One region of the Enterococcus sp. PLH-Efm8 genome, then DNA from elsewhere that is predicted to be linked to it. Evidence: predicted binding sites of a transcription regulator. Region 1 holds the regulator's gene; each other region holds the start of a gene.
The links. The regulator LexA, encoded in region 1, represses DNA repair genes until DNA is damaged. The targets are predictions, from matches to a motif close to CNAACANNTGTTNG.
Positions count from the first base shown of each region.

Region 2: the regulator LexA is predicted to act here: its motif matches at 4,239-4,252, upstream of dinB (DNA polymerase IV).
Region 3: the regulator LexA is predicted to act here: its motif matches at 4,133-4,146, upstream of ruvA (Holliday junction branch migration protein RuvA).

Region 1 covers NZ_CP172568.1:1,266,697-1,273,194, reverse strand. The annotation lists gene tnpB (IS200/IS605 family element RNA-guided endonuclease TnpB) at 1-914, opposite strand, end outside; gene tnpA (IS200/IS605-like element ISEfa4 family transposase) at 931-1,335, opposite strand; partial or broken gene ACIFUW_RS06335 (glucosaminidase domain-containing protein) at 1,498-1,581, opposite strand; gene tkt (transketolase) at 1,827-3,824, opposite strand; gene ACIFUW_RS06325 (DUF896 family protein) at 3,926-4,177, opposite strand; gene lexA (transcriptional repressor LexA) at 4,324-4,947, shown strand; gene ACIFUW_RS06315 (hypothetical protein) at 5,126-5,344, shown strand; gene ACIFUW_RS06310 (adenine phosphoribosyltransferase) at 5,632-6,144, opposite strand; gene recJ (single-stranded-DNA-specific exonuclease RecJ) at 6,158-6,498, opposite strand, start outside.
Region 2 covers NZ_CP172568.1:681,321-687,818, forward strand. The annotation lists gene recR (recombination mediator RecR) at 1-22, shown strand, start outside; gene tmk (dTMP kinase) at 86-730, shown strand; gene ACIFUW_RS03250 (cyclic-di-AMP receptor) at 745-1,074, shown strand; gene holB (DNA polymerase III subunit delta') at 1,088-2,026, shown strand; gene ACIFUW_RS03260 (PSP1 domain-containing protein) at 2,062-2,886, shown strand; gene ACIFUW_RS03265 (DNA replication initiation control protein YabA) at 2,879-3,226, shown strand; gene rsmI (16S rRNA (cytidine(1402)-2'-O)-methyltransferase) at 3,295-4,167, shown strand; gene dinB (DNA polymerase IV) at 4,276-5,397, shown strand; gene nrdG (anaerobic ribonucleoside-triphosphate reductase activating protein) at 5,451-6,053, opposite strand; gene nrdD (anaerobic ribonucleoside-triphosphate reductase) at 6,368-6,498, opposite strand, start outside.
Region 3 covers NZ_CP172568.1:133,593-140,090, reverse strand. The annotation lists gene brnQ (branched-chain amino acid transport system II carrier protein) at 1-185, shown strand, start outside; gene ACIFUW_RS00715 (hypothetical protein) at 863-1,237, opposite strand; gene ACIFUW_RS00710 (low molecular weight protein-tyrosine-phosphatase) at 1,354-1,836, opposite strand; gene ACIFUW_RS00705 (TetR/AcrR family transcriptional regulator) at 1,888-2,466, opposite strand; gene ruvB (Holliday junction branch migration DNA helicase RuvB) at 2,495-3,496, opposite strand; gene ruvA (Holliday junction branch migration protein RuvA) at 3,509-4,111, opposite strand; gene msrB (peptide-methionine (R)-S-oxide reductase MsrB) at 4,281-4,727, opposite strand; gene treR (trehalose operon repressor) at 4,804-5,517, opposite strand; gene treP (PTS system trehalose-specific EIIBC component) at 5,740-6,498, shown strand, end outside.

The sequences.
Region 1 (6,498 bases):
AACTTTGACCAAGAAACATCAGAAATACTTTTAGCTAATTTATGATTTCGCAACATACCTTTTGTGTTTAAGTCTTCAATACAGATAATATCGTGATTTTTGATCATTTCTGTACTCAACTTATTCAGAAAATCAGTACGTTGATTCATTACTTTTTCATGCAATCTAGCTACTTTGCGTTTTTGTTTTTGATAATTTTTAGCTTCAAATAGATTGGTACCTTTATTTTTAGCCAATAAAGCACGCCTAGACAATTTGCGTTGTTCACGCTTTAGTTTCTTTTCCATTTTGGACGTGAATTTATTATTATCAATTTTTTGTCCATCAGAAAGAATCGCAAAGTCCATAATACCTAAGTCAATACCAATTGTGGAATTAGTTTTAGGTAATTCGATAATTTCTTCTTTACACAACAAAGAAATATAGTATTTACCGCTAGAATGACGTGATATTGTAGCAGATTTGATAATCCCTTTTGGTTGTCTATGAAGCTTAATTCTTACTAATGACTTCAATTTAGGAACTTTGATGAATTTACTATCAATCAAAGCAACTGTACCATTTTGATTATTCGTTGTATAACTCTGAACAGGATTTTTCTTACTTTTGAAACGTGGAAATCCAACGGATTTATCCCGAAAAAAATTCTTGTATGCTTTATCTAAATTAAGTTGGGCATTGGCTAAAGCAAGGCTATCAATTTCTTTCAAAAACGGAAATTCTTTCTTGTATTTAGCTGGTGTCGGAAAAGTCATTTTTTTAGAAGAATCATTTTTAACTTCTTCATACGCCTTTTTTCGGTCATCAAGCATTAGATTGTAGACCTTACGGACACAACCAAAAGATTTGGCAAAGAAGATTTCTTGTTCCTCTGTTGGATAGATTCTGAATTTGTATGCTTTTAGTTGTTCCATAAAGTTCACCTACTTTCTATTTATGATTGTTTCCTTGATTTTGGATATACTTCTTAATCACATCAATTGGTGCGCCACCAGTTGTCAGAAGACAAAAACTTTTAGACCAGAACATTTCTTTCCAAAGAAATTGTTTGACTCTTGGAAAGTCACGTTTTATCAATCTTGAGCTGGCACTTTTATAGGCATTGATGAATTTTGTCAATTCTGTTTTAGGTTGAGCTTTGAACATAATATGAACGTGGTCTTTATCATGATTCCACTCCACTAAAGTAATGTGATACGATTCTGAAATTCTTTCAAAAGTAGTTTTGGCATAATCAGATATTTCATCATCAATCACTTGTCTACGATATTTCGTTACTAAAACAAGGTGGTAATAAAGAAGAAATACTGAATGATTATTTGTATCTAATTCCATGTTATATCAACTCATTTCTTGTATAGACTGATTGTAACATGGGACAAAATAAAAAGGCAATACGCCTTAGTTGTCGGTCTTCGAGTTACCAACGGTAACCCTCATACCGAACGGCATTCATCACCCACCTATAGAGGATGGGCGACTTCTGCCTAATTCTGTTAAAGGAGCAATCGCTTTTTTATTGATCACCATTTTTCTTTTAGGTCTATGGTGTCGGGCACTGCGGGTCTTCAGCTCTTGCATTCAAATTCCTCCTCAAAATAAAAAAACTTAATAAAAAGTTCTCTTCTTAAAACAAACTTAATTAATTAAATTATACTTTTAATTCTCAAGAAACACAAACTAATCCGAAGAATTCTTTGTTTTGTCATTTAAATGTAACATAGCCGAAAACGAAAAGTAATATTGATTTATTCTTCTAACACATAAAGAACAGCTGTCTCCAACTTGCAGACAGCTGTTCTTATCAGTCAAACAATTGCTTGGATCTATGATAGTTGATTGTACGTATTCACGACATTTTCTACTGTAAATCCAAATTCTTCTAAAATTTTAGTGCCAGGGGCAGATGCACCGAAATGATCGATTGTAATCGTTGCGCCCTCTGTTCCTACGTAGCGTTCCCAACCAAATGATGCAGCAGCTTCGATAGCCACACGTTTCTTCACTGATTTAGGAAGTACACTTTCTTTATATTCAGAAGATTGTTTTTCAAAGAGGTCAAAGCTTGGCATAGAAACAACAGAAACATCTTTGCCTTTTTCAGCCAATTCTTTTTGAGCTTTCACAGCCAAATCAACTTCAGAACCTGTTGCAATCAAAATACCTTCTGGTGTTTCTCCTTGTGATGGAGAAAGAACATACGCGCCTTTTTTCACCATTTCATCTGCTACTTCTTTTGTAGAAGGCAATACTGGAAGGTTTTGACGACTCAATACAAGGATAGTAGGCGCATCTGTTGTCTCCATCGCTACTTTCCAAGCAGCACGTGTTTCATTTCCGTCTGCCGGACGAATCACTTGAACACCAGGCATGCAGCGAACAGATGCTAGTTGTTCAATCGGTTCGTGCGTTGGTCCGTCTTCTCCGACAGCAACCGAGTCATGTGTTAAGACGTAAACAACAGGAGTATGTTGGATTGCTGCTAAACGAACTGCTGGTCTTAGATAATCGACAAAGACAAAGAATGTTCCACCGTAGATACGAGTTCCGCCATGAAGTTGGATACCATTCATAGCCGAAGCCATTGCAAATTCGCGGACACCGAACCAGATGTTGCGTCCTTCATAATGTTCAGGAGTGAAATCTTTATCTGCAGCCACCATTGTATTATTGGAACCTGACAAGTCCGCTGAACCACCCCAGAAGCTTGGTATAGCTTTCGATAATTCTTGGATGACTTCTTTACTTGAAACACGGCTTGCTTGACTGCTTCCAACTTCATAAGTTGGCAATTCTGCATCCCAGTTTTCTGGTAGTTTGCCATCAAAAGCATCTTCAAATTGTTGTGCTAATTCAGGATAAGCTTTTTTATAATTGGCAAACATTTCATTCCATGCATCTTCAGCTTTTTGTCCTTCTTCTATCATCGTTTGATGGAAGCGGGCAGCTACTTCTTCTGGAACAGTGAAATCTGGATACTCCCAACCATAAACTTCTTTAGCCATCTTGATGCCATCTTCACCAATAGGAGCACCATGAACAGCAGATGTTCCTTCTTTAGGAGCACCATAGCCGATGACTGTTTTTACTTCGATCAATGTTGGTTTGTCTGTTTCAGCTTTTGCTTCTTCAATCGCTTTAGAGATTGCTTCTAGGTCATTTCCGTCTTTCACTAAGATATGTTGCCAGCCATATGCTTCATAGCGAGCACCAACGTTTTCTGTGAAAGCTTTTGAAGTTGGACCGTCTAGTGAAATATCGTTTGAATCGTATAAAACGATCAATTTCCCTAGTTTCATATGACCTGCCATCGAACTTGCTTCTTGAGATACCCCTTCCATCAAGTCTCCGTCACCGCATATTGCATACGTATAGTGATCCATCACATTAAAGTTTTCTTTGTTATACGTTGCTGCAAGGTGCGCTTCTGCCATTGCCATACCGACAGCCATTGCAATCCCTTGTCCTAATGGCCCTGTAGTGGCTTCTACACCATCTGTGTGATGTACTTCAGGATGTCCTGGTGTTTTAGAATCCCATTGACGGAATTGTTTCAAATCATCGATTGTCACTTGATAGCCAGCTAAATGAAGCAAGCTATACAACATTGCTGACCCATGTCCTGCCGAAAGAACGAAACGGTCGCGGTCAGCCCAGTTTTTTGATGTCGTTGGATTTACTTTCAGGTGTTTTGTCCATAACGCATATGCCATAGGTGCTGCGCCCATCGGCAATCCAGGATGTCCTGAGTTTGCTTTTTGGACTGCTTCAATACTTAATGTACGAATTGTGTTAACGCCAAGTTGGTCAATTTTGTCAAACAAAATAACCCCTCCTATTAATTTAGGTTTTTTTTACCTTTATTTCTTACACTTTCATTCTATAAGATGTCACACGAAAAAGCAATCTTTTTCAGTATTTTTTACTAAAAGTTGTCATTTCGGTTGTGTAAGCCTTTTTTCTTTTGGATTTCTTTTAATTTTTCCGGGGTCACGTCATTGCCCTCAGGATCGACGACTTTCATTCCTTCGATATGATGACGCATACCGGAACGAAAAGCTTCCAAATACTCTTTGCGTAAGTTGATTTGTTCTTGTTCTTCGGCTTTTGAGAGACCATTTTCCTTCTTTTTACGTGCAAGTTCATTGATCCTCTCTATTTTTTCAGGTGACAGCATGCTCAGCCCTCCTTTTACTCTCCTTCATATTATATAAAAACTGAAAAAAAAACAACTAGATAAACTAAATAAAATACGAACATTCGTTTGATTTAGCGCTTTTTATATGGTACTATTTATTTATCAAGTGAAAGAAGGTGTACCTTGTGGCCCGACAAACTGAATCAAGACAAATCGAAGTCTTACGATATATCCATGAACAAGTAACCCAAAAAGGATACCCGCCGACTGTCCGTGAAATCGGGGAAGCTGTTCAGCTTTCTTCTACTTCTACTGTTCACGGTCATCTTGCACGGCTTGAAAAAAAAGGGTTTATCCAAAGAGATCCGACGAAACCTCGTGCAATCGAGTTGACAAAACAAGGTTTAGAAAAGATTGGGATTCGTCCAACAACTATTCCAGTACTTGGCGTCGTAACAGCTGGAGAACCCATTTTAGCAGTAGAGGATGCTTCAGACTTCTTTCCAATCCCTCCTAATCTTTCTTCCGAAGAAGGCAGTCTCTTTATGCTGACAATTCGTGGAGATAGTATGATCAATGCTGGGATCTTGGATGGTGACAACGTGATCGTTCGGAAGCAAGAAACTGCTCAAAATGGCGATATTGTCATTGCAATGACTGCCGAGGACGAAGCGACTTGCAAACGATTCTATAAAGAAAAAAACTTTTTCCGTCTGCAGCCTGAAAACGACTTGCTCGAACCAATCATCTTAGATCAAGTATCTATATTAGGACGAGTAGTAGGACTTTATCGTAGTCATATCTATTAATTGCTACTAATAAAAGAAAACTTTTTAAAAAGAGTTTGAGACGATGGTCTCAAACTCTTTTTTCGCCCGGGTTCTTCTTCTTTCAAATTTTTATCACTTCCCTCTTTACAAACCGAACAAATATTCGTATACTAAATATACGAACAATTGTTCGCATAAATTAACGAGGTGAGAATTCATGAAATCAATGAGACGTCTTGGCTTAGTATTAACTGTTTTGTTTTTAGGTATTATTATTGGTAATTTCGGCATACGTCCAGCTTTACTTGTGTTTGTTCCGTTATTTACTTTGTGGTTCATGTTGTGGGATGAAAAGAAGTACCGTCAATCTGAGCGGCGCAGAATTCATGAAGATCATTTCTATCATGAGCCCTACTACAGATCCAGGCAATCATAATAAGGATTGACTGCTAATTATTCAAAAGACAAGAAGTTAAACTTTTACGGGGGTGTGACAAAAATCGGTCACATCCTTTTTTCGAATAAACGGTGTTCTAAAGCCAGTTTTTCGGTATTAAGTCAAATTGCGGAAAAAGTGATTTTTTAAACTTCTACTGGTCTTTGCTTGTTTCCATTTATAAAAAAATAGCGACCCTCAAAAGTCAGATAGAGAATCTGACTTTTGAGGGTCGCTTTAAAATCGCTTCTTTAAGAATAACATCAAGAATAGCTTCTTTTTTCTGCTTAATATTCCATTAATGTAATGATGTCATATCCTTTGATTTTGTCGCGTCCATGGAGATCCATCAATTCGATCAAAAATGCGCAGCCTACGACTACACCGCCTAATTGTTCGATCAGTTCGATCGTCGCTTTGATTGTTCCTCCAGTAGCTAGCAAATCGTCACAAATCAGCACACGTTGACCTGGTTTAATGGCATCCTTATGCAATGTCAATGTATCTGTTCCATATTCTAATCCATAAGTCACTTCGATGGTTTCTCGAGGTAACTTCCCTTTTTTGCGGACTGGGGCAAAACCGACTCCTAACTCATAAGCAACAGGACATCCTACGATGAATCCACGGGCTTCTGGCCCAACTACCATATCAATTCGTTTTTCTTTTGCATAATTTACGATTTGCTTCGTAGCTTCCCGATAAGCGTCACCATCTGCCATCAGTGGGGAAATATCTCGAAACACAATTCCTTTTGACGGATAGTCGGGAATACTGGCAATATAATCTTTTAAATCCACTCTTTGTTTCCTCCTAGGTTGTTAACCATTTCTTTATGGTAGGAATATCGCTCAAAAGCAAAAATTCCTCAACTTTGATTTTATTGAGCCGCCGCTGGTATAATCTGCTCTCAGTCAAAGGATGACTTTCTGGGCTAGCGACTTTTTGTAAAACACCGTTCTCTATTGTAACAAATTTCAATTCAAAAAACACCTGTATCATAAAAATTAATAATTTTTCAGGGATACGCAAATATTGAGCTATTGCTTTTATTTTATGACGTATATCAATTCGTTCTTGAGAATGGATCAGTTTAAACAATTTTGCGTACTGTTCTCTTGTGCCTACCCCATTCAAATAGGCCTCATCAGGCG
Region 2 (6,498 bases), 590 kb from region 1:
CGAAGGAAGACGTGAGTTATAAATTTCTAATTAAGTGTTTTTTCAGATACAATATAAAAGCAGCACAAGAGATGGGGGCAACAATGTGAACGGACTATTTATTACAATCGAGGGGCCTGATGGTGCAGGAAAAACCAGCATCTTGAATGAACTTTACCCTCTTTTGAAAGAAGTAGCAAAAACAGAAATCATTCAAACAAGAGAACCAGGAGGCATTCCGATTGCTGAAGAGATCCGAGCAGTGATCCTTGATCCAAAAAATGATCGGATGGATGAACGTACGGAAGCACTGCTTTATGCAGCAGCAAGAAGACAACATCTAGTCGAAAAGGTTCTGCCTGCTCTGGCAAAAGGGAAAATCGTTTTATGCGATAGATTTGTCGACAGTTCTCTTGCTTATCAAGGTGCAGGCCGACGCATCGGCGTTACCGAGATTGCTCGGTTGAATGAGTTTGCTACAGAAGGTACTACGCCGGATTTTACCCTTTATCTTGACGTAGATTCAGACACCGGATTAAGAAGAATCAAGAAAAACAGACAAAATCAAATCGACCGTTTAGATTCGGAAGGTTTGGAATTCCACCAGCGTGTACGTCATGCTTACTTAAAGCTGGCAGAAGAGAATCCGGAAAGAATCCACAAAGTTGATGCAAGAAAAAGCTTTGAAGAAGTGCTGCAAACAAGTTATCATACAATTATTGAACAGTATCCGCAATTTTTTGAAAACTAGGAAGGTGAACGTTTATGAAAATTATTTTAGCGATTATCCAAGACAAAGACAGCAACCGTTTATCAAATGAATTGATTGATGCAAATATCCGTGCCACAAAACTATCATCGACAGGCGGCTTCCTTAAGGCTGGAAACAGTACGTTTATCGTGGGTATTGAAGATGACCGTGTAGAAGAAGCATTGGAAATCATCAAAAAAACGTGTGAATCAAGAAAGCAATTTGTATCTACACCTGTTACACTGGATATTTCGATGGATGGGGGCGTCCCTTATCCAGTAGAAGTAGAAGTAGGCGGTGCCACAGTCTTCGTCTTACCTGTTGAAGGATTCCATCAATTTTAGGAGGAGCTGAGCTATGAATCAAGAAATAAACTTGGCTCAAATGCAACCGATCGTGTATCAGCAGCTTCAACGGAGTTTTGAGCATGGGCGTATCGCTCATGCTTATCTTTTTGAAGGGGAGAAAGGAACAGGAAAACATGAAGTAGGTATATGGCTTGCACAGCACCTGTTCTGTACCCAAATGAAAGACAATCTGCCTTGTGGAAAATGCAACAATTGTCAGCGGATCGAAAAGAAAGAACATCCAGATGTTTTGGTTATTGAACCGGAAGGACAAACCATCAAAGTCGATCAGATCAGACGTTTGCAGACGGAATTCAGTCGCAGCGGTTACGAATCAAGAAAAAAAGTTTTTTTGATCAAAGAAGCTGAAAAAATGAATAGCAGTGCGGCAAACAGTTTGTTGAAATTCTTGGAAGAGCCCCCTGGAGATTTTTTAGCGGTGTTAGAAACAGATGCAGTAGGAAGAATTCTCCCTACTATTCAATCTCGTTGTCAAGTTCTGCATTTTCAAGAACTTTCGAAAGAAGCACTGATCCATCGATTGCAAGAAGAGCAGATTCCATTGGAAAAAGCAAAACTTTTGGCTTTCTTAACAAACAGTTTAGGAAAAGCAGTTGAAATCTCTCAAGATGAATGGTTTAATGATGCTAAGGACTTGATTTATCAATGGTTCGTTTACTTGCAAAAGCAAGATACTCAAGCCTTTATCTATGTCCAAAAAAAATTGGTAAAATCATTTAAAGAAAAAACACAACAGTTTACAGGATTATCTGTCTTGATGTTTTATTATCAGGAAGCACAGCGTCAAGCAGTAGCAAACGGCGAATATGGCAAAGTGAAACAGATAAACCAGATAATTGAACGGATATTGATCGCAGAGCAGAAACTACGCAGCAATGTCAGTTTTCAGGCTGTTGCGGAACAGTTCGTTTTGCATACGATTTTTTAGCTTGCCGCAAAGGATGATGATCAAGGAGGATGGAAATGGTAGAAGTAGTAGGTGTCCGATATAGAGATGCAGGTCATATCTATTATTTTGCACCAGGAGACTCTGAATATGTTTATAGTGACAAGGTATTAGTCGAATCTCAGCAATCCTTACATATTGCTACTGTTGTCCTTCCTAAAAAAGAGATTGATCCCAATGACCTTCCTGAAGCTATCCGTCCGATCTTGCATAAAGCGTCACAAGCTGAATTAGAAAAAGACAAAAAAAACAAAAAAGATGCTTATGATGCATTGAAAATCGCAAAAGAAAAAGTGCAGTTGCGTGAGTTGGAAATGAAAATGGTCAAAGCCGAATACACATTTGATCGAAATAAATTGATTTTTTCTTTCACAGCGGACGGGCGAATTGACTTTAGAGAATTGGTAAAAGATCTGGCCGCTGTATTTCGTACTCGTATTGAGCTTCGACAAATTGGTGTCCGCGATGAAGCAAAGATAATAGGCGGAATTGGTCCATGTGGGCGTCCATTATGCTGTTCTTCTTTTTTAGGCGATTTCGTGCCTGTATCAATCAAAATGGCAAAAGATCAAAGTTTATCTTTGAATCCAACAAAAATTTCCGGTTTATGCGGACGCTTGATGTGCTGTCTGCAATATGAGAGCGAAGAATACGAGACAGCGAAAAAAGAACTCCCTGACTTTGGAAAAGTAATTGCTACACCTGATGGTAAAGGGAAAGTCGTAGGGTTGAATCTGCTTAGCCGTATCGTTAGTATTCGGCTGACTGGACGGGAAAATCCTGTCGAATATGAATGGGATGAATTGAAAGAATTTATCCAAGTAGGTGAGATGAATGGATAAGAGATCATTATACGACGGATTGAATCAATTAGAATCAGAGTTGAGAAATACATTAACAGAACTTGTTGAAATGAAGCATGCTTTGCATGAGATCGTAGAAAAAAATACAACTTTGGAGATGGAAAATCAACGTCTGCGGGAACACCTGCGGGAATTGAACCAAGTTGCACAAGCTCCAGCTGAAAATGTGAAGCAGGAACTTTCTAAGTCTCGTATGAATCTTGAAAAAATTTATGAAGAAGGATTCCATGTCTGCTACGATTTATATGGATCAAGAAGGGACAATGACGAGCCTTGTGCGTTTTGTCTAGAAGTGATCTATCGCGAAAGCGGTCGATGACCAATAACAAGAGGAGACTGGAGCGGAGAAATACTGCTCCAGTCTTTTTATTAAGGAGATTGTGACAGATGTATAATCAAAAAAGTTTCAAGGGAAATCCGGTATATGGGGATTTATATCTTGTACCGACGCCAATTGGAAATTTAGAAGATATGAGCTACAGAAGTGTTCGTATGCTGCAAGAATCCGATCTTATCGCAAGTGAGGATACGCGTAATACACAAAAGTTATTGAATCATTTTGAAATCCATACACCCCAAAAAAGTTTACATGAACATAATTATAAAGAACGTGTCCCTCAATTGATTGCTTTGTTAAAAGAAGGAAAAACGATTGCTCAAGTCAGTGACGCAGGAATGCCTTCCATCAGCGATCCTGGACATGAGCTAGTTTTAGCCTGCATAAAAGAAGGGATTTCTGTGATCTCTATCCCAGGACCTACAGCTGGGATGACGGCTTTGATTGCTTCAGGGCTAGTGCCTCAACCATTTTTATTTTATGGCTTCCTTCCACGTAAGAAAAAAGAACAGAAAGAAACATTGAAAAAGCTAAAAGAACAGACAGTTACGCTGATTTTTTATGAGTCACCTTATCGGATCACTGCTACATTGACGAATTTCTTAGAAATTTTTGGAAATCGCCAAGTCGTTTTGTGTCGGGAATTGACAAAGGTCCATGAAGAATACCTTAGAGGAAGTACGGAAGAGCTACTCGCTTATATCGAAGAACATCCAGTAAAGGGTGAATGTTGTCTGCTTGTAGAAGGGAATTTGTTCGAAATGCCAGTGACGGAAGTTGATGAAGAGTTGGGAACGTTAAAGGAACAAGTAGAAGCAAAGATCGCTTCAGGCGAAAAACCAAATGCTGCTATCAAAGCAGTAGCGCTGAAAAATGGGCTGAAAAAACAAGAAGTCTACCGTCAGTACCATGAATTAGACTGAGATAGTATAAGTTGTCTATAATGAAAGACTAATGAGGAAATCAGCTACTAACTTTTCAAATCTCTTGAACGCGAACGAATGTTCTTGTATAATGAATAAGAGGTGAGGATGATGGAGCTGCAATTTCCTTTACATAATGATACATCAAGAAAAATCATTCATATTGATATGGATGCTTTTTTCGCTTCGGTTGAAGAACGAGATCATCCTGAGTTTCGCGGACATCCATTAGTAATTGCCAGACACCCCAGTGACACTGGTGGGCGTGGAGTAGTGACTACAGCAAATTATGAAGCAAGAAAATTCGGAATTCATTCAGCAATGAGTGCACAAAAAGCGTATGAGCTTTGTCCGCAAGCCATCTTTAAGCCTGGCGACCATCATAAATACAGCGATATTTCCAAACAAGTACGGGAAGTATTCTATCGTTATACAGATATTGTGGAACCAGTTAGTATCGATGAAGCGTATCTTGATGTGACCGAAAATAAAATCAATTGCAAGTCAGCCATCAAAATCGCCCGAATGATCCAAGCAGATATTTGGGAGAGTGTCCAGCTAACATGTTCTGCGGGAGTAAGTTACAATAAGTTTTTGGCCAAATTAGCATCAGACTATCAAAAACCTAGAGGAATCACGGTAGTTGCCCCTCAAGACGCTGTGCCATTTTTAAAAGCTTTGCCAATTGAAAAATTTCATGGGGTAGGGAAGAAAACTGTACCTAGAATGCATGAGCTAGGGATTTATACAGGAAAAGACCTATATGAATGCACAGAAATGATGTTGATTCGAAATTTTGGAAAAATGGGCTATTCTCTTTATCGTAAAGTCAGAGGAATCCATGATTCTCCAGTAAACGTTACAAGAGAGCGAAAATCTGTGGGAAAAGAGCATACTTATGGGCAGCCGTTGCAAACGGAAGAAGCAGTGCTGACTCAGTTGCGCCAACTAGCTGAAAAAGTAGAAGAAGCACTGAGAAGAGTCCAAAAACATGGGAAAACAGTAGTTTTGAAGGTCAGGTACACGGACTATTCTACTGTGACCAAAAGAGTGACATTGCCAGAATATATCTATAAAAAAGAAGCACTCTTTTATCAAGCAAGCCTTATATGGGAGGAAATCTTGGGAGTAGAAAAAGGAATCCGATTGTTAGGGATTACTTTGACGAATCTGGACCCGATGACTTATGAAAACATCGTCCTTCCATTATGGGAAAATCAAGAAATATAAAAACAGCTTTGAGAGTTGAAACCGGAAATCCGTTTTCTCTCCCAAAGCTGTTTTTATATCAAGTCTTGCTTTTTGATTTGTTCATAGGTTTCTGTTGCATCCGTACATTTTTCCCAAATCACAACTTGATTGGATTCTAAAGATTTTTGGACGTCAATGATCCGCTGGTTGCTACTTCCGCGAAATTGTAGTTTTAGGTCACGTTTGCTTAATTCAAAGCGTCCGTCAACAAGGATATCGATTTGCGAAAGGAGTTCTAATTTATCTTCTGAATCTTGTAGCAATTCATCAAAGGTATAGCCTGTCCATGACCAGATATCTTTTGTCGTACCGAACTCTTTTCGGATACGTCGTACGACTTGCAGACAAACATCTGTATTCAAAAAAGGTTCGCCACCAAGTAAAGTTAATCCTTGCACGTAATCGTTGCGCAAGTCAGCGATGATTTGTTCTTCTAATTCAGGTGTGAATGGTTTGCCATATCGGAAATTTTGTGCAGCTTTGTTGAAGCAGCCTTCGCAGGCAAATAAGCAGCCACTAACGTAAAGACTGTTGCGGACACCTTCACCATCGACAAAATTAAACGGTTTGTAGTCAGCAATATAGTTTTGGCTGTAGTCTTTTGCTAACCATTCTTTTGGTTTTGGATTTCTCATAAAAAAACTTCTTTCATTTAAGGTTCAAAGATATAGCTATTGAAGATAAAATCTACTCGACCACATAAATAAGAACAAACTGACCTAAATCCATTGTTCAAGAAAGCTTGTTCTTATTTTGATAGAGGGCGTTCAAAGATACAAAGCCATCGAAAGAGGGTGGTGAAAAAAGACTTGTCATAGCCTCTTATTCTGAATAAACGGTGTTCAAAAGCTTGCATCTGCAGTAATAAGCCCAACTAAACGAAAAATATGAGGAACTATTTTTGTTTAGCTATTCTTATTACTTGATGCAGGACAGCTTTTTCACAACCTCATTTCATGTGTTTCACACGTGAGGAAATTTCTTTATGGCGGCCATGTACCATCGGACGAGCTTGCGGATTTCCTAAATAGCCACAAGTACGTTTGACTACATCACATGTTTTTGGATCATGATTTCCAC
Region 3 (6,498 bases), 1.1 Mb from region 1:
TTGATGGGTTGAACGCTTGCCCAGAAACTATCAAACAAACACCTATTGTTCAAAATCTTTTATATGTTGCGGAAAGCTACTTGCCGTTTTTCAAATTGGGGATGGGGTGGATCGTACCAGCAGTTATCGGTTTTGTTATCGGACTGATTTGGAGTTTCGCTAAGAAAGAAGAAGTAGCAGATTGATAAAAGAGGTTGTGAAAGAGACGTTCAGCCTTATTGCCGATAGGCTGTCTCTTGAACACTGTTTATTGAGAGGTCGTGAAAAAGCCGCTCAGTTTCGAGTATTAAGAAATATTTTTTGAAAATGGCTTCTCACATTTTTGCATAAATTTGACTTAATACCGAGAAACTGGCTTTTGAACACCGTTTATTGAGCGTCTATAAACTGACCTGAGTATTAGAGAAACAAAACGGCAAAGTAGCTCCATATACTTTGCCGTTTTGTTTTGAACTAATACCGAAGAGAAGCTGATCAAACAACATTTCTTTTATAATATAGATTTTAGACATATATATGATATAAAAATAGTTTTCGCAAAAAAACTTAACAACTTTCGAAAACTTTCGTCACAAAATATTCACAACTAGTGACTATTATATAAGCATACCAACAAACAACCCTAACAACACTTTTTCATTTTTAACTCCTTATCCTGCTAGCTCCCCGGCTAGCAGGACCTTTTTTTATCAAAAAAACTTGTACCATCCAATCGATTCAACTAATCAACCCAATGCTGTCATGCTGTGATACTCATCCTAAAACGTTCCGTTTTACTGATATCAGCTTAAAGCATTCGGTTATTTTTGATTAGTAATGATTGATGGTACAAGCTCATACGTGCTTTTCTATCTGGTATAAATTATTTTGATAACCGTTCCTGTTCCCCTGCTGGTGAAAGGATTGTTATTTTTTCAATTTGTTCTACAGGAACCATCCGGATCTGCTGCTCTTCGTTTTGTAGGCGGATCATCACTCGGTCTTTTTCGACCGTTTTTGTCGCCACCCAGCCTGAGATCGTTTCATACTTGCTACTCAAACGATTTGCTCTTACTTGTAAGATAACTAGACTATGTTCAGTAGCAGCTTTTTGCAGCTCAAGAATAAACTTTCCTTGCAATCGTACATTCTTAGCATGTTCTTCAGTGTCATTTACAAAAGAATCAAAAAGTTGATACGAAGTATGAGTAACTAACTTCGTAAGCTTCTTCATTGGCGATACTGTCTCTTCGTTCATCGAATGCACTCCTCCTTTAGCTAAGAAAGTGTTACTTAATTAATTTTATTTTACCTAACATTTTACAAAAAAACAAGGAAATGCTCTAACATCGCCTTAAAAAGAAAGCGTTAACTTTACAAATTGTTTGTTATTTTATTTTCATCAATCCAAATATTCCACCAATGATTCAGGCCTTCTGTGATCAAGTGATATGTCTCATCAAAGTTATTGGTATAGTATGGGTCGGGAACATTTTCTTTTTCTTTTCCAGGAATGCTACTTAAAAACAAATGGATTTTCCCCTGCGCTGAGCGTGGTGCTCTTCGTTTCAGTTCTTCTACATTTTCTTGATCCATGCCAATGATCCAATCAAAAGTTTCAAAATCGTGGGGTGTGATTTGCCGAGCAACCATATTCGTCATATCTACTTTTTCTTGGTTTAATATTTTTTTCGTTCCAGGGTGCGGTGTCTTTCCAACTTCATACGTGCTTGTAGCAGCAGAATCCACAAAAAATTCTGCTTCCCTTCCTTCTAATGCTATTCGTTTTCTCAGCAAGCCTTCTGCCATCGGTGAACGGCAAATATTTCCCAAACAAACAAATAAAATTTTTGTCATTTCCCCATCTCCTTTTAGCGATTATTGCTTTTCCAACAAAAAATTTTTCTATTACTGTTCTTCCAACTCTTCTTTTGCATAAAGACGATAAGAATATAATTCCGTATCCTTGGCTAAACGGAAAAGCTGCATAGCGATTTCCATCGGTGTTTCTTCATATTCATTCGTGATCCAATTGACTAATACACCACTGCAACCGTAAGAAAAAAAACGAGCATAAAATAGTTTGTCTCTTGCAGAAAGTTGTCTTTCTTCATCCATTTGTTCAAAAATCTTGATAAATGATTTTTGGATCAGTTGAGAAAACTCTTTTTGTAAAATTTCTGGGTCAGAAAGCACAGTATTTGCATAAAATTCTTTCTTCTCAGCAATTGCTTTCAGCATTTTCAATGCTTGCTCTTCCCAATTATCAAGTGAAAGACATTGTGGATCTAAATAATGCAATGCATCCTCACAATAGACCCAACGAAGCAAATCGTATTTATCTGTAAAATGATAATAAAATGTTTGTCGATTGATTTTTGCTTCGTTTGCGATTTTTTGGACGCTGATTTTTCGAAAAGATTGCGTTTGGCACAAATCAATCAATACGTTTTTGATCAATTGTTTCGTACGTGTTGTATCACTCATTCATTTTCCTCCAATCTAAAAGCAAAAATCATATATGATAGTCGTAACCAAAATGTTCATAGGCATAAGCAGTAGCAATTCGCCCTCTAGGTGTACGCTTTAAAAATCCTTTTTGGATCAGATACGGTTCATACATATCTTCTACCGTCTCACGCTCTTCTCCTATGTTTACTGAAAGCGTACTTAACCCTACTGGTCCGCCGCCATATAACTCGATCATTGTTCGCAACAATTTCTGGTCAACATAATCCAATCCAGCCTGATCGACCTGTAGCAAAGTAAGTGCCTGATCCGCTATAGGACGATCGATTTTCCCGTCTCCTTGGACTTGCGCAAAATCACGAACCCGTTTGAGCAAGCGATTAGCGATTCTAGGCGTTCCTCGTGATCGGCGAGCAATTTCCAATGCCCCTTCTTCAATGATCTCTGTTTGAAAAATATCCGAAGAACGTAAAACGATCTCCTGCAGATCCTGTTCGTCATAATATTCCATATGAGAAATGATGCCAAATCGATCTCGTAAAGGTGCAGAAAGCATACCTGCCCGTGTCGTCGCGCCAATCAAAGTAAAGGGAGGAAGAGGGAAATGAACCGGATGTGCGGTTGGCCCTTGTCCTACCATGATATCTACATAGAAATCTTCCATAGCTGAATAAAGCATCTCTTCTACCACTCTAGGTAATCGATGGATCTCATCGATAAACAGGACATCCCCTGCTTCCAGTTCATTCAAGATTGCTACTAAGTCACCCGGACGTTCGATAGCAGGGCCACTCGTCGTACGAATATTTACGGTCATCTCATTAGCAATGACCATGGCCATCGTCGTTTTTCCTAATCCAGGAGGCCCGTACAACAGAACATGATCTAAAGGTTCTTCCCGATTTCTGGCAGCTTCGATGTAAATCTGAAGTTCTTGTTTGACTTTTCTCTGTCCGATATATTGAGAAAGCAGCTGTGGTCGAAGAGATTTTTCCAAACTCAGTTCATTTTCGCCAGATTCTGGTGATAACAAGTATTCATCTGTCATTTGGTCTCCTCCTTATTTTTTCATCATTAGCTTGAGTGCTTGGCGTAGATACTCATCCGTTGTCTGATTATCTACTTCTTTTAATTGTTTTTCTACACGTTTGATTTCTCGATCACTGTAACCAAGAGCCGAGAGAGCTTCCATTGCTTCAGATAGAGCTGTAGCGTCTTTTGTGTTTGCTTCATCAAATAGACTAAAAGGTGTATCGATACTCAGCTCACCGAATTTTCCTTTTAGATCCAAGATCATTTGTTGTGCTGTCTTTTTCCCTACTCCTGGAAATTTCGTCAAATAAGTGACATCACTGGATTCTACTGCTTGAATCAAACCGGAGTGGTCTTCGCTTGCCATGATTGCAAGGGCACTTTTCGGACCGATTCCTGAAACACTTACTAATCGCAAAAACAGTTGCTTTTCTTCTAGCGAATCAAATCCATACAGAAGATGCGCATCTTCACGTATTACCTGATGGACATAAATTTTTATTTTTTGATTTAGTTTGCTACTGTAGCGGTAAGGATTTCCTAGTGCGATCTGGTAGCCGATACCATTGGTTTCTACTACTATGTAATAGGGGTTGATAAAGGTAACCACACCTGTCAGATATTCATACATATTCTAGTCCTCTTTCTTTTGCACACATACGTTCCCTTTATTGTAGCACATTTCACCTTGTGAAAAAAGGAGTCTAGGGAGCGTTTCTTTCAAATAGCAATCGCTTGAATAAAAAAAGAGCGGACGATCGAGTAAATCCCCGTATTGTACCGCTCTTTGTGTATTTCCATTATTCTACAAGTGATTTGAATTCCCCATAACCTAATTCATCCATCTTTTCATATGGAATGAATTTCAGTGAGGCAGAATTGATGCAGTAACGTAGACCACCTTGATCTACTGGTCCATCGGTAAACACATGTCCGAGATGAGAATCTGCTTCTTTGCTTCGAACTTCTATTCGATGCATGCCATGAGAAAAATCGGCTTTTTCGCGCACTTGTCTTTTCGTTATTGGTTTGCTGAATGATGGCCAGCCACAACCTGCATCATATTTTTCTGCAGAGCTGAATAACGGTTCACCGCTGACGATATCTACATAGATCCCCTTTTCGTAAAAATCATCATATTTCCCGCTAAATGGTCGTTCTGTTGCATTTTCTTGTGTGACTGCATAAGCCATGGGTGATAACTTTTCTTTCAGTTCTTCTTTTTCTGGTCTTATTGGTTTATCCATTAAAAATGCCCCCTTTGTGATCCTATCATAGCGCCAAAGTGGACAGATGCCAACAATTTGCTTTCTTTTGAACTATTTACACTTTTCGGCGTCGGGCAAACTCAACGAAACGGAATTTATCTAATCGGTGAACCGACTCAGAATACTCGAAACAGCGGGTATCTTCCAGATGAACGAGGCTTCTGACTACTACTGCATAAGTGTCATCGTGAAGATCCATCGCTGTTTTCATGATTTCCGTTACTTCTTCTACTGTGATCTCCTTTTGCGCGTAAGCAATCGTCAAAGAAAGCTCATTTTCAAAATATTCATAGATCGATCCTTGTGCTTGTGCTGGAGTTAAAATAGGAACGATTTCCTTTAATAGATAATCGGTGTCTAATATAACTACTTCGCCATTGATTTTTCTTTCGCGTATCAAATGCCAAACAGGCGCACCGATCTCCCAGCCAGTGATCTCGTTCAATGCTTTTGTCACTTCTGTTTCTTCTAACGTATGGATGATCGTTTCACTTGGAATACGTTGGGTCTCCTGTAGCTCTTTATAGCTAGTCAATCCAGAAATAGGAAAGTCGAAGCGATTCCGATCCAGTACGATCGAACCTTTTCCTTGTTTTTTTTGAATATAACCTTCCGTAGTCAAAAGATTCAGCGCTTTTCTAATTGTTTCTCGTGAAACACCATAAATTTTGATCAATTGGTTCTCACTGGGTAAAAGCGAATGCGGAGGATATTCTTTCGCTAAAATTTTCTGTTCCAAATCTAAAAAAATTTCATTGAACTTATTCATGTTTTTTCCCTCACTCGTTCTTCCATCATTTCTTCACTATACTACAGCTCTTTTTGTATTTCAATGTTCCTATTTTTAAGAAAAGCTTATTTTAAGCTTTTTAAAACGATATCATTTTCTCTCGTACTTTTTAATAAAACGCTTGCAATTCTCTCCGAAAAAAAGTATAGTAAATGAAGAAACAACTTGCATAGACAAGTTAAGAGAAAGGGGTTTATTGATATGGCAAAATATCAAGCAGATGCCGAGAAGCTGTTACATGATATCGGCGGAAAAGAAAATATTGCTGCAGTTAGTCATTGTGCGACTCGTATGCGTTTTGTCCTGAATGATCCAGGAAAAGCGGACGAAAAAGCGATCGAAGATATACCTAGCGTAAAAGGGATGTTCACGAATGCAGGACAGTTCCAAGTCATCATAGGAAACGATGTTTCTACTTTTTATAACGACTTCGTTGCAGTATCTGGAGTTGAAGGGGTTTCCAAAGAACAAGGAAAAGCAGCTGCAAAACAAAACCTTCATCCCGTTCAACGTGCTATTGCCGTTTTAGCAGAAATCTTTACACCACTGATTCCTGCAATCATTGTCGGTGGATTGATCCTTGGATTCAGAAATGTACTTGAAGGTATCCAGTTTGAAAGTCTTGGTGGAACAATCGTTGAACACTCGAAGTTTTGGAATGGTGTCAATGCCTTTTTGTGGTTACCCGGTGAAGCAATTTTCCATTTTCTTCCAGTAGGTATCACTTGGAGTATTGCAAAAAAGATGGGTACTACACAAATATTAGGAATCGTTTTAGGAATTACGTTAGTTTCTCCGCAATTATTAAATGCTTATAGTGTAGCTTCCACAGCCGCAGCAGATATTCCATTTTGGGATTTTGGTTTTGCTCAAGTCCAGATGATTGGTTATCAAGCGCAAGTTATTCCAGCCATGCTGGCAGGGTTTATGTTAGCGTATCTAGAAATCTTCTTCCGCAAA